2 regions of the Lysinibacillus parviboronicapiens genome follow, and region 2 is predicted to be linked to the other one. Evidence: predicted binding sites of a transcription regulator. Region 2 holds the regulator's gene; the other holds the start of a gene.
The links. Region 2 encodes NrdR, which represses ribonucleotide reductase genes. Its sites were predicted from a motif close to AACACNATATATNGTGTT; they were not measured.
Positions count from the first base shown of each region.

Region 1: the regulator NrdR is predicted to act here: its motif matches at 3,009-3,026, upstream of C9J31_RS14495 (vitamin B12-dependent ribonucleotide reductase).

Region 1 covers NZ_CP073713.1:3,005,271-3,012,587, reverse strand. Annotated here, with positions in the region: gene C9J31_RS14510 (amino acid permease) at 1-206, opposite strand, end outside; glycine riboswitch at 371-447, opposite strand; gene C9J31_RS14505 (rhodanese-like domain-containing protein) at 1,263-1,649, opposite strand; gene C9J31_RS14500 (lipoate--protein ligase family protein) at 2,054-2,884, shown strand; gene C9J31_RS14495 (vitamin B12-dependent ribonucleotide reductase) at 3,086-5,656, shown strand; partial or broken gene C9J31_RS24140 (PDDEXK family nuclease) at 5,742-6,097, shown strand; partial or broken gene C9J31_RS14485 (hypothetical protein) at 6,177-6,656, shown strand; gene C9J31_RS23735 (histidine kinase) at 6,770-7,111, shown strand.
Region 2 covers NZ_CP073713.1:3,575,459-3,582,775, forward strand. Annotated here, with positions in the region: gene infC (translation initiation factor IF-3) at 1-283, opposite strand, end outside; gene thrS (threonine--tRNA ligase) at 710-2,644, opposite strand; gene dnaI (primosomal protein DnaI) at 3,046-3,975, opposite strand; gene C9J31_RS17345 (replication initiation and membrane attachment family protein) at 4,000-5,367, opposite strand; gene nrdR (transcriptional regulator NrdR) at 5,386-5,856, opposite strand; gene C9J31_RS17355 (glyceraldehyde-3-phosphate dehydrogenase) at 6,073-7,095, opposite strand.

The DNA of each region.
Region 1 (7,317 bases), 570 kb from region 2:
GCATTCGATAATAAAAGTTCACCAAGCGCACGCATAACAAAGAATAGGGCAATTCCGACAATTAGATAGGCGAAAATAATTGATGGTCCTGCTAAGGCGATGGCTTTTCCTGATCCTAAAAATAAGCCTGTGCCTATTGTGCCGCCGATGGCAATTAATTGCACATGACGATTTTTTAATTCGCGTTTTAAGTGTTGTTGTTCCACGTTAACCCCTCCAAAGATGCGTAAAGCGAAGACTGGAAAATAAAAAAGAGACTAGTAGCGACACTAGTCTCGTAAACGTCAGAATAACAAATACCATTTGAGGGTGTTTAATTTAAAAAAATTAAGCTCCATTCGTGTGGTATAGCTTTCATGGTGAAAGTTTGTATTACTCCTCTGTCCTTTTGCCTGAGATAGTGAACCCTTCGGCGACGCATATTGCGCTCTCTCCAGAAATGCTCCTGCTATAGTTTTATCCATAGCATTCATAGCACGTATCGTCGTAAAGACAATACAATATTTTAAGATATTATCCATCCTATCAGTGCTTTCACTATTATTCAAGTATAAAAAATTAGCTATTTTCAGAAAAAAGAAAAATAGCGTGCTGCTTGTTAATTTATTTACACAATGTAGTATTTTTAGACATACTAAAAAAGCTATATTTTGCTACTAGACATGTCCGATTGCATGCTTTACGGGGGAGCGGGTTATAATTTTCCAAGTGGAATGACAGGATAAAAACGAATGGAAGAAGCGGTGAGGTTATTAGCAAAACGAGAATTGTGACAAGGTGAAGTTATTATTACTTAAAAAAACAATTTCAGAAGATAGTCATGTAGCCAATCATAATGTAGCACAGCTATATAAAGAACGACGGGTATGACAAGTTGTGTAGCTACTAAGTCATACAGGCTAATAGCGGGGAGCCTAAAGCTTTTATTGGCAACAAGAAATGTTCGCTCCGAATGAAATGTAATGGCCTCATGATTTTACTCTTTTTGTCCTATGCATGCTCAAGGGCTTGGTGAAAGAGAACTAAATGGTTAGTCGTTAGACAACTACTATTATATAGTAGAAACTCAGAATATTAGAAAAAAGCTAGCAATAAAAAAGTTGCTAGCTCTTTATCAAAAATATAAGCATTCGCGCTGCATCCAGCACACATAAGTCCGTTCAGCTATCAGTTATGGCGCGTTTTACCTACATAGCCGCCGAGCGAACAGTTATTTGAGCAATGAGAACCGCCAATTTAAAAAGTGTGCAAAGGCGCAAATCTTATTGTTTTTTTGTTTTAATTTTACCAGTCCAATTACGGAAGCCGCCTTCAAGCTGGTAAATTTGGTTGTAGCCACGTTTTTTTAGGAATAGTGCAGCACGTGCACTACGACCTGTGTTTTGACAGTATAAATATACTGGTAAATCTGGTCGGATTTCTTTGTAACGTTGACGTAGTGCTGTAGAAGGAACGCTTCGTGCACCAAGAATATGACCTGCCTCGAATTCTTTTTGCTCACGCACATCAATTAGCTGTGCTTTGCGATAGCCTTCAATAAATTGTTCTTGTGTTAAGTTGGTTACGGCTTTTTTTAGGCGCATTGCATTGATACCGATATATGCAATTAGAACTACTAAAATTACACCAATTGTGATAAGTATGTCCAAGATTTTCTTACCCCTTTCTATCTTCTTTATTATTATAAAAGATGCGGTAGCGATAGTCCAATGAGTTTGATAAAATTAACTAGATTGTGGCTAAAAATGATATTTCTTTGTCGGCAGATGCTAAACGTAGCATCAACCACGACAGTCGCTTACATATAGGTAATGTGATTGCTGGCAATAATGCTGTATGATAAAGCCTCTGGTGGAGGTCACAAATTTTGAAAGGATTCGTCACATCGATGCGACAACTACTAATTGATGGTATTGGAAAAACGGCACATCCTGTAGTTTAAGCAGTTTTATTAAGTGATCGACATCGGGTCAGCCTATGTTTAGACCTAAAAAATTCAAAAATTGGACTTACTTATGCAGAGGCGTAATTGATATTTGTAGGAGATGATTGTATGACAACTTGGTATTTTCTAAATTCAGGGAAATGTAGTCCTTCGTTTAATATGGCGCTAGATGAGGCATTGCTCGATTGGCATAGTGAAGGTTTAATTCCTCCAGTGATTCGTTTTTATGAGTGGGAGCCCGCAACACTCTCGATAGGTTATTTTCAGCAAGCGAGAAGAGATATAAATTTAGATGCTGTGCGTCAACAAGGGCTAGGTTTTGTGCGACGTCCAACTGGTGGAAGAGCAGTTTTACACGAACATGAGTTGACATATAGCGTCATTGTCACAGAAAGCTATCCAAATATGCCGGAATCGGTAACAGAGGCCTATCGTGTTCTGAGCGAGGGGATTTTACAGGGCTTTCATAATTTAGGGATGGATGCATATTTTAGTGTGCCTGACACAGAAGAAAAAAAGGCTGACTTGAAGCAACCAAAAAGTGCAGTATGTTTTGATGCACCAAGTTGGTATGAGCTTGTCGTAGAAGGGAAAAAAATAGCGGGTAGTGCACAAACGCGTCAAAAAGGTGTCATTTTACAGCATGGTGCGATTTTACTGGATCTCGATGAAGAGAAACTACTGTCAGTGTTTAACTTTTCTAGTGACGAGGCGAAAGAACGCATGCGTAAAAAGCTGCCAGAGAAGGCTGTTGCCATTAATAGCCTTGTGAACGAACCTGTTTCCATTGAACAATGTGTGACAGCTTTTCGAGATGGTTTTGCAAAATCGTTGCAAATTGAATTAAAACCATTTACACTTTCTGAGGAGCAATTAGAATATGTACGAGCACTTGAAGAAAAAAAATATGCACATGATGATTGGAACTTCAAAAAGTAAAAAATGGTATAAGAAAAATATTTTTTTATCGTTTAAACCTTGTGATGACAAGCAGTACTGATTCTAGTCAAAATTGCAAGAGTTGAATTAAAAAACTATATATAGTATCTTTTGTTAAGAAACATACACAATATGTAGTGTTTAACGACACATGATATTGTGTATTTATTATTGTAAGCAGAACATAAGGGAGGCAAAACGATGGTACTCACAAATCATCAACCCGAAGTAAACAAACAAATTGAACAGTTAAACAAAGATATTGAACAATTTCCACAGGTTCACCCCGTAACCCCTGATATGCACATTACGCATAAAGGTGTTTCTAGACTTGTAATGATCGATCGCTATTCATTTAAGGATACGGAGAAGAAAACACTTAAAGCTGGTGATTTCGTTGTCTTAACAGTAAAAGCAGATCCAAAATTCCCTGCACGTGGTTTAGGGACTATTCAAAAGATCGATTTGTCTACAAAAACAGCAGATATTTTGATTGAAGAAGACTACCGTAGCGCTTTAGATGATCCAAAAGAGCAAGGAACGGGTGTGATTACGCGTTCAATTGACGTGTTAGAAAAGCCTCTTGAAATTTTTTATGAGCAAATTGCCAAGCGTAATGCAACAGGGCTTGCCTCAGTTGAAAAAACAACTGAAAAACGCCAGGAATGGTTTGAAAGATTTTATGAGCAACTTGTATCATTGAAATTTATCCCAGCTGGACGTGTGATTTATGGAGCAGGTTCTGAAACAGATGTAACATTCTTCAATTGTTACGTAATGCCGTTTGTTGCGGATTCACGTGAAGGAATCAGTGATCACCGTAAGCAAGTAATGGAAATTATGAGCCGTGGTGGTGGTGTAGGGACAAACGGTTCGACACTTCGTCCACGTAATACGTTAGCACGTGGTGTGAACGGAAAATCATCTGGTTCGGTTTCATGGTTAGATGATATTGCCAAACTGACTCACCTTGTGGAACAAGGGGGATCACGTCGTGGTGCTCAAATGATTATGTTAGCAGATTGGCACCCTGATATTGTGGAATTTATCATTTCCAAAATGCAAAATCCACGTATTCTACGATACTTAATTGAAAACACGACGGACAAGTCGATTATCCGTCTAGCTAAAGAAAAGTTAAACTTTAAGCCTTTATCACAGCAAGATGAAGCAATGTATCAAGGTATTGTTAATTACAAAAATATCGAAGGCTTAGGTGGATTTGATGCTGCGATTATCCGTGATGCAGAAAATAAACTACGCGACGGTGGTACGTTTACAGTCCATAACTCAGAGTTTTTAACTGGCGCGAATATCTCCGTAACATTGACAAAAGAATTTATGGAAGCTGTTGAAAAGGACGCTGATTTTGAGCTACGTTTCCCAGCTGTTGAAGAATATACAAAAGAAGAAATGGCTGTCTACAATACAGAATGGCATAAGGTTGGCGACGTGCGAGAATGGGAGAAGTTGGGCTACAAAGTACGCACATACCGTACGATTAAAGCGAAAGAGCTTTGGAATTTAATCAATGTATGTGCAACTTACTCTGCAGAACCAGGTATCTTCTTTATTGATAATGCAAACGACATGACAAATGCCAAGGCGTATGGACAAAGCGTTGTTGCAACAAACCCATGTGGGGAACAACCACTTGCCCCTTATTCGGTATGTAATTTAGCAGCTGTGAATTTAGCGCAGTTTGCCAATAAAGAGGACCAAACAATTGATTATGAAGCATTGCGTGAAACGGTACGCGTAGGTGTACGTATGCAGGATAATGTCATCGACGCAACACCTTATTTCCTAGAGGAAAACCGCGTACAAGCATTAGGTGAGAGACGCGTTGGTTTAGGGGTAATGGGCTTAGCAGATTTACTCATCTATTGTGAAAAAGAATATGGCTCAGAGGGAGGAAATGCACTTGTTGATGAAATCTTTAAAACAATTGCAGAAACTGCTTATGAGGCTTCAACAGAACTAGCAAAAGAACGTGGTAGCTTCCCATTCTTAGTAGGTGCGACAGCGGAAGAAACTGCACGTTTACGTAAAGCCTTCACTGAAACAGGCTTCATGCAAAAAATGCCAGCGCATATCAGAGAGCAAATTTTAGCAACAGGTATTCGAAACTCGCATTTACTGACTGTAGCGCCTACAGGTTCTACTGGAACGATGGTAGGAGTAGCAACAGGTCTTGAACCTTACTTCTCATTCACATATTACCGTTCAGGTCGCTTAGGTAAATTCATCGAGGTTAAAGCAGAAATCGTACAGGAATACTTAGATAGTCATCCAGAAGTAAGTGCTGACGAGTTACCTTCATGGTTCGTATCATCGATGGAATTAAAACCAGAGGCTCATGCGGATGTACAATGTATCATTCAAAAATGGATTGATTCATCGATTTCGAAAACGGTAAATGCTCCAAGAGGCTATACCGTACAACAGGTAGAAAAAGTATATGAACGTCTATATAAAGGTGGCGCTAAAGGTGGTACGGTTTATGTAGATGGTAGCCGTGACTCACAAGTACTTACGCTGAAAGCCGAAGAAAATGATATGGATCAACTATCATTTGAAGAAGAATTAGTAGAAGAACACACAAAGCGTCCAGTCGTATTAGTCGATACGATTCAAGCGCTAGCGTCAACGACAGTTATTGGCTCTGACGTTGGAAATACATGCCCAGTATGTCGTAAAGGAACAGTCGAAGAAATGGGTGGCTGTAACACATGTACAAACTGTGGTGCACAGCTTAAATGTGGTTTATAAAATTATGAAAAAGGTCTATATATAGATTTACCATAAATTGCACCGTTTTACCCCTTTAGATATAATGATCTAAAGGGGTGTTTTTATGTCAAAAAGAACGAGAACATCTAAAGTTGAAAAGTGGATTAAGGAAGGTCGAGGTTCGGGTATTGGAGTAGACTATAAGTCATGGCTAAACATTCAGGACGTTTCCTCATTAGGAAGATCCACCCGTCTTAGAGAAATTAAAACCGACAGCATGAATTTCTATCAGATTTGGAACGAGACTACTTTTATTTAACAGAATATTCTGATTTTTTTGTTGTTGATATTCGAGAACAATACCCATTATTACCGTTGGAAGAAACAATTGTTATTGCAGATGAATTAGGTCTTAAACATCCTACAGACCCAAAAACAATTGAGCCAGATGTGATGACAACGGATTTTTTATTAACAGTATTCGAAATTATTATCATCTCCTACATTTTCTCAATATGATACAGATGTTAAATCAAGTTACCGAAATTCTGCGTGTGGTCCAACTACTATAGCAGTTATTCTACAATACTGGCATGATTCAAAAAGTAAATCAAAATTACAAGTTTTTAACAGTGGTTATTCAACTAAAGGGGCATTTATTAATAGCATGTATGCTAATCGTGGTGGCACTTCCTATGGTATGAGTGTAAATGGTGTGCGTTCAGGTCTAGAAAATGAAGCGATTGCAAGAGGATATTCAGCTTCATCAAGTAGTTTTAATAATTTTTTCTCATATAAGACTGAAATAGATAATAATAGACCGCTTGCAGTAAAATTTGATAAATACTTTACTCTTTTTGAACCTAATGCAGATTATGCATATGATTATCACTGGACACCTGGACTTGGATATATCTACGCTTCCACAGGTACAATGTTAAGAGTTCAAACGTTAGCTCCTAATAGTACGATACGTGATATAAACTATAACGTTAACTCTGCAATTATATCGATGGTGAGTTTTTCAATTAATAATTAATTGTATTATTATAAATTTTCTTTATTGTTAAATTGGTAGGTAAAGACACTAAAATTGAATTTTTATAGTTTGAAAAATTGTAATTATTAATAAATATAGTCTTGATACTTGATATGGCGGAAGGAGAGGAAAATGAAAAAAAAATAATTATCTTTAATCTATTATTTTGTATAGTAGTTATTTTTGTTAATTACAATTATTTTAATTCTAAATCTCGAAACGCTATCGTATACAACTATGTGGAAAACTATATTGAAACTAACTATGGTATTGGTAGAGAAGATTTAAAATCTGAAGAAAGCAATTACCTAAGAGGAATGGGGTTGTTTGCAATAGAAGTTAAAGATATAGTAACTAAAAAAAATTACTTTTTTGAAGTGGATATTAGAGATGACTATTCATTAATTTATATAAAAGATCTTACTGAGGTTCATCGTAAAAATCAAGCTGATTAAAGAAAGTTTATTTCAACAGGTATCAGCAATATTTTGAGGAAGATATAAATTTTTACAATACAACAATATATCCTGACTTATAAAGCATTCTTGAGAGAGTGCTTTTTTATTATGTTTAAAATTAACTGAATCAATTTCATAAATCATCTTTTTCAAAATTTTAGAAGGCTGCTAAATCGATACCTGCATTTTAAGAGAGGAAAAGG
Region 2 (7,317 bases):
AATCATGTTCATCGATAGATGGGCTCAAACGAACCTCTTTTAACACGATGACTTTTTGATTTTTACGAATTTCACGGTCTTTCTTTTGCTGTTCAAACTTAAATTTACCATAGTCCATGATACGAGCGACTGGCGGCTTGGCTTGAGGGGCCACAAGGACAAGATCCAAGTTTACACGAGCGGCGATTTCTAGCGCTTCATTACGTGTCTTTACACCAAGCTGGTCACCATTGTGATCGATTAATCGAAGTTCACGTGCGCGAATGCCTTCGTTTACATACATGTCTTTGCTAATAGTAATCCACCTCCAAGTAGTTGTCGCGAATACATGGTTTGGGCAAAGCCTTGCCCGGTTGAACGGTACATCCTCTCGTCATGTCCATAAAAAAAGGACGGACATTTTTGAAGATGTCCGCCCGCTATATGTGCATGCGCAAGTTTACGCAAAACAATTCAACGTGTCATACCTGTTCACAGCCTAAGCGTTGTATCAGGTGAGAAGCGGGCAGCCTCTACTTCAACCACAAACTTTGTATTCATTAACCTTCATTATATTAGCATGTACTTAACAAGCTGTCAAACAATTATTTTTAATTAGCTCATTTTCTATTATTATAACCTATTAATTTATAATCTATACCTAAAATATTTGATTACCTACAAAAACCTCACTCACTTTTTTGCGCGAGCGAGGTTTTCATATGTTTTATTAGAAGCGTGCGACTTCCGCTTTAATATTTGCTAGGAAATCCTCGAAACTAATTGTTTGTGAATCTTTTGAGCCATAGCGACGAACATTTACGCCATTTGCCTCAACTTCTTTATCCCCTATCACAAGCATGTATGGGATTTTTTTCATTTGTGCTTCACGGATTTTATAGCCAAGCTTTTCTTCGCGATCATCCATCTCTACACGTAAGCCAGCAGCTGTTAATTGCTCTTCAACTTGTTTTGCATAATCGAAATGCGCTTCATTTGATACAGGAATTACTTCTACTTGTACAGGTGCTAACCAAGTTGGGAATGCACCTTTGTATTCTTCAATTAAGAAGGCAACAAAACGTTCCATTGTTGATACAACGCCACGGTGAATAACAACTGGACGATGTGGTTTACCATCTTCGCCAACGTAAGTTAAGTCAAAACGTTCAGGTAAAAGGAAGTCCAGCTGAACTGTTGATAAAGTTTCTTCTTTACCAATAGCTGTTTTTACTTGTACGTCAAGTTTTGGGCCGTAGAAAGCAGCTTCACCCTCGGCTTCGAAGTAATCTAAGCCAAGCTCATCCATTGCTTCTTTTAACATGCTTTGTGCTTTTTCCCACATTGCATCGTCATCAAAGTATTTCTCTGTGTCCGCTGGGTCACGATAAGATAAACGGAACGAGTAATCTTTTAAATCGAAGTCTTTATAAACTTCTAAGATTAATTGTACTACTTTTTGGAATTCCACTTTAATTTGGTCTGGACGAACAAAGATATGCGCATCATTTAGCGTCATCCCGCGTACACGTTGTAGCCCTGAAACAGCACCTGACATTTCGTAACGATGCATTGTACCTAGCTCTGCAATACGCAATGGTAAATTACGATAAGAGTGCATGCTGTTTTTGTACACCATCATATGGTGCGGGCAGTTCATTGGACGCATGATTAATGTTTCGTTGTCCATTTCCATTGGCGGGAAAATTGAATCTTGGTAATGATCCCAGTGGCCTGAAGTTTGATACAGCTCTTTTGAACCAAGCACTGGTGTATACACATGTTTATAACCAAGCGACAATTCTTTATCCACGATGTAACGTTCGATAACACGGCGGATTGTTGCGCCATTTGGTAACCAAAGCGGTAGACCTTGACCAACTTTTTGAGAAGTTGTGAATAGCTCTAACTCTTTACCGATTTTACGATGATCTCGTTCTTTTGCTTCTTCAAGCATTTGTAGATGATGTTTTAGCTCTTCCTTTTTGAAGAAGGCTGTACCGTAAATACGTTGGAGCATTTTGTTATCAGAATTTCCTCGCCAGTACGCACCTGCTAAAGAAAGAAGTTTGAATTCACGTAATTTCCCAGTTGATGGTACGTGAATACCGCGGCAAAGGTCGAAAAATTCACCTTGATAGTAAATAGATACTTGCTCGTCAGCTGGAATTGCTTCAAGTAACTCTAATTTATATTCATCGCCAACTTCTTCATAAATAGCTTGGGCGTCAGCACGGCTAACATTTTTGCGCTCAACCTCTAAGTTCTCAGCAATGATTTTTTTCATTTCTTTTTCAATTGCTGGTAGGTCCTCAGCAGTAATTGGTGTAGGTGCATCAATATCGTAGTAGAATCCACCTTCAATCACTGGACCGATACCAAGCTTTACATCTGGGAAAAGGCGTTTAATGGCTTGTGCAGTTAAGTGTGCTGTTGAGTGACGAAGGATTTCTAGTGCTTCTTGATCATCTTGCGTAATAATAGCAATTGTTGCATCCTCTTCAATTGGTGTTTTTAAGTCAAGCAATTCACCATTCACTTTACCTGCATAAGCTTTTTTACGAAGTCCTGGGCTAATAGATGCTGCTACGTCGTCAGTTGACGTACCCTTTGCATATTCCTTTACAGCGCCATCTGGAAACGTTAATTTAATCATGTCTGACATATTGTTTGCACTCCTTATAGTTGTTTTTTTGATGCATAATGATGTGGGAATAAGCATCTTCAAATTGATGATGGAGCATTTATCGAAAAACAAACCGTAAAAACAAAAAAGCCCCGTCCCTAATAAAAGGGACGAAGCGTATGCTCGTGGTTCCACCCTTCTTCCTTCCGACTATAAAGTCAGACGAAGCTCAAGGCTAGCTAACGGGCTAGGGACCGGCGAAAGATATGCCCTCTCGCTGCTCAGTAGGTAGTAAATAATGTGTTCACACTAGGAAGTTTACAGCCGATGACTTCCCTCTCTTTAAGCTGATACACAAAATTCATGTCCTCATCAATGCATTTTGTTATTTAGTATATGGAAAGTATACGCGCGATTGTCGTAAATTGCAACCGTCAATATTACCCGCGTCGATTTTTGCCACCCATTTGCACAGGCTCCGTAATGGCTTTTATACGCTCCATTATTCGAGCAGCTTTGACTACTTCCAAGTCCCCTTTTTGCGACTGTGCTAAATGATGTTCTAATTCATCATAGTTAAAATTAGACGTAATGAAAGTTGGTAATTGTTCTGCCATTCGATAATGGAAAATCGTTCCTAATATTTCATCTCGTGTCCAAGCCGACATTGTTTCTGCCCCTAAATCATCCAGCATCAAAACTGGTGCCTTTTTGACGTAGTCAATTTTCTCTTGTAGGGAATTGTCACCGATTGCATTTTTCATCTCACGTAAAAATTCAGGGACAAAAACGACAACAGATCTCACTTTAATTGTTGCAAGTTCATTGGCTAATGCACCTAACACAAACGATTTTCCGACACCAAATTGCCCATATAAATAAAAGCCCTTTGTAGGCAATATCCCGGTTTCACGAGTACGTTGCACAAAATCTGCTGCACGGTTTGCAATGTCCACACGCGAATAATCATCAATAAATAAATCCGTAATGGTCGCCTGTAAAACATCCTTTGGCATATGCATGCTCGCAATCAAATTAGTGATATCACGACGTTCATCCTCACGAACCTTTTGCTCACAACGTACATAATCAATTTCTACCGAATTCCTTACTACTCGCAGCTTTGGAATAAAACCCTTTAAATAGTTTGTACAATGTGCAGTATGGTCGCACCCACAGCATTCTGTTGATTGACTTATAAATTCATGTAGTTTTGGCAAATTACGTTCGATTGCTTCATAACTTAACTCCTCTGCATGTTCTGCTAAAAATGTCTGCACACGAGAGTGTTCTAATATTTCCTTACGCATCGCTTCATAACGTTCTTGAAAAGATGGCATTTTAATCGCCCGTTGTAGTGGTCCATTAATTGGTTCGATTGTTGTTCACCTACCTTATTCCTGCTGGTTGCTTAACTTCTCTAATATTTTTTGACGTTCCTTTTCAAAATCTGTTGCATCAACAGTTGCTTCTGATTGAACCTCTACTTGCTTATCATTTCTCTTATAAAACCAATCTGGTACTTTTTCTTCGCGGCGTTTCTTTGAATAGGTGTTCTTTTTCGCCGATGTCTGAGGCTTATTCTTCCACGTTGTATATTTATCATGCTCCTGCCGTGCAAGTTCCATTGCTTGCTTCGCTGTTTGAATATTTTTACGTACCCAATGGTCAGCAATCGTCTCTACATATTTCTTAGGTAGTTTCATGTCGGTCGTTAACATGACATATTCCAGTAACGCATTGACCACGCCTACTGGCATACCATGCTGAACGATTAAGCTTTCAGCAAGTTGGACAGATGTTTGCAATGGCTCTTTCCCATTATTAATATCACGTAACACTTGAACAGGTGCAGTCGTTTCTAAATAATGCTGTAACTCTTGATCTTTCGTTTTTTGCATCGAATCCTCTACAGCAACCGGTACCTCATAAACTCTAGCAAGTTTTGGCGGTTCCTTGGACACGGTCAGTTTATAAAAATCAGCTGCCGCTTTGCGCAATCGCTCTTGTGAGATGCCTAAGTCATCATCAAGTGCTAAAATGACAACTTTTTGCATATCCAATGCAGTTAGGTGATATAAGAAAGCTAATTTTGCAATGGATTCACGTACATCAAGCGTTAATAAACTCGCTGGTACGAGTTGGTCCGATAAACCAGCCTGCAGCAACTCAAAGTCAAACTGTTCAAAATAGAACGGATAGACTTTTTGTGGTTTATCGCTTGCAGTACCGACCTGAAGCTCTGCAGGAATATGTGCACTGACTGGCTTAAATACATCGATAAAGGCACGTGATACATCCTTAAACTCACTATCTCTTACAGGTCGAATAAATCGTTGACGTAGCTTCCGATACGCTTGTTCTCCGATTTTACTGAACAAAAACATCGACAACAATGGATCCTTCATAAAGCTATCGGCATCAAGCGGACGCATAAGCTCATACAAAAAGCTCCGTTGTTCAGCGTCTTCTTTTTTCCATGTTCGCAATAAGCCAATTGCTTCAAGTGCAATACGTGCCTCGAAAACTTTGCCAATGGGTAAACCTAATACATTCATTAAATAATAATGCGTCATTTGCTGTCCGGGCATTTGCTCTGCTTCTGCCCATAACGTTAAGTACAGACTGATGGGCTCTGCTCCAGTTAAAGGCTGATAAAACAATGTTACTAACTGACGTTCCTGTGTAGAAAGCGCATGAGGTAGACGAATGTCAAAAGTATCAGCTGGCTGTAACTCCTTATACAAATGAATCAACGTCATTCACCCTCTCTGTTTGCTTTATGATTTTTTTTCAGTTTGACGTTGAATAATTTCTTTAATTTCCTCAATAAAGACATTGATGTCCTTAAACTGACGGTAAACCGATGCAAAGCGCACATAGGCAACCTCATCAATTTTCGCTAAGCGATCCATCACCATTTCTCCGACATCCTCTGATCGTACTTCTGCATTCCCTATACGACGCAAATCTTTTTCAATAGATAATACAAGTCCCTCTAGTACTTCAAGAGCAACAGGACGTTTTTCACAAGCACGAATTAAACCACGTAATACCTTTTCGCGGCTAAACTCTTCCCGTGAGCCTTCTTTTTTCACAACGACTAATGGTGTCTCTTCAATTTTTTCAAACGTTGTAAAGCGGAAGCCACATGACTCACATTCACGACGTCTACGAATTTCTTTATTATCATCTACAGGCCTCGAATCCACTACACGTGTTCCGTTAAATTGGCAAGATGGACATCTCATATATTTACTCTCCTGATTCCACAACAATTTAATATTTCTATTATAACAAATTTCCCGCTTGTAAAAAATCACTTTCGTTTTTTCTGGCAAGATGTAGTATATTTGTCCAACAAAAAAACACATCGAAACCACGAGGATTTCAATGTGCTCATTAAAAAATAAATGGGAAAGGTCGCTATTAGTACCTTTTATAGCCCGTATTACATATCCGATAAATTAGGCGTTAACTGTTTCTAATGCTTTTGCCACTTTTTTCATCAGATCAACAACACGCGCTGAGTAGCCCCACTCGTTGTCATACCAAGCAAGAACTTTCACTTTACGGTCGCCCATTACCATAGTCGAAAGACCATCTACTGTTGATGAGTAAGTTGTTGTATTGTAATCAATCGATACAAGCGGCTCGATTGAGAAGTTTAAGATGCCTTTCATTGGCCCCTCAGTAGCAGCTTTCACAAATGCAGCATTCACAGATTCTACTGTTACGTCTGTATTTAAATCTACAACAAGGTCAACTAATGATACGTTTGGTGTTGGAACACGAAGTGCCATACCATGAATTTTGCCATCTAACTCTGGTAACACTAATCGTAATGCTTTTGCAGCACCTGTTGATGTTGGAATGATTGATTGTGCGCAACCACGTGCACGACGTAAGTCTTTGTGCGGATTGTCTAGGTTCTTTTGGTCATTTGTATAAGCGTGAACTGTTGTCATTAAACCGCTCTCGATACCAAATGTGTCATTCAATACTTTTGCCACTGGCGCTAAGCAGTTTGTTGTACAAGAAGCGTTAGAAATAACGTCATGTTTTTCAACATCCAGTTTTTCATCGTTTACACCTAACACAATTGTGATGTCTTCATTTTTACCTGGTGCTGTCAAGATGACTTTTTTTGCTCCCGCTTCTAAGTGCATTGCTGCTTTCTCACGCTCATTGAATTTACCAGTTGCTTCGATAACGATATCCACACCCATTTTTGCCCATGGTAATTGTAAGGGATCACGTTCGCTAATAATTTGCACGTGTTTACCGTTTACAATTAAAGCATCGCCTGCAGGTTCAATCGTACCTTCGAATGTTCCGTGATTTGTGTCATACTTAATCAAATGTGCTAACGTTTCAGCTGGATAGCTCGCGTTAATCGCAACGATATTTAAATCTTCTTGTACGATCGCTTGGCGGAAAACCATACGTCCGATACGTCCGAAACCATTAATAGCAATTGATACTGTCATTTATAAAATCCTCCTGTGAGTACGTACTCATATTAATTATACTTTATGGTGATTAGTATAACACAATTTTAAAAAAGATGAACATTATATACTCATAATAAAAAAGTTCTTATTTTCTGAAAAATAAATGACCAATAAGTTCCTCTCATACTAATGGATACTCCACCGTAGCAACCGTTTGCTTCAACTAAAAAATCGAAAAAACTCCCATCGATGAAAGTT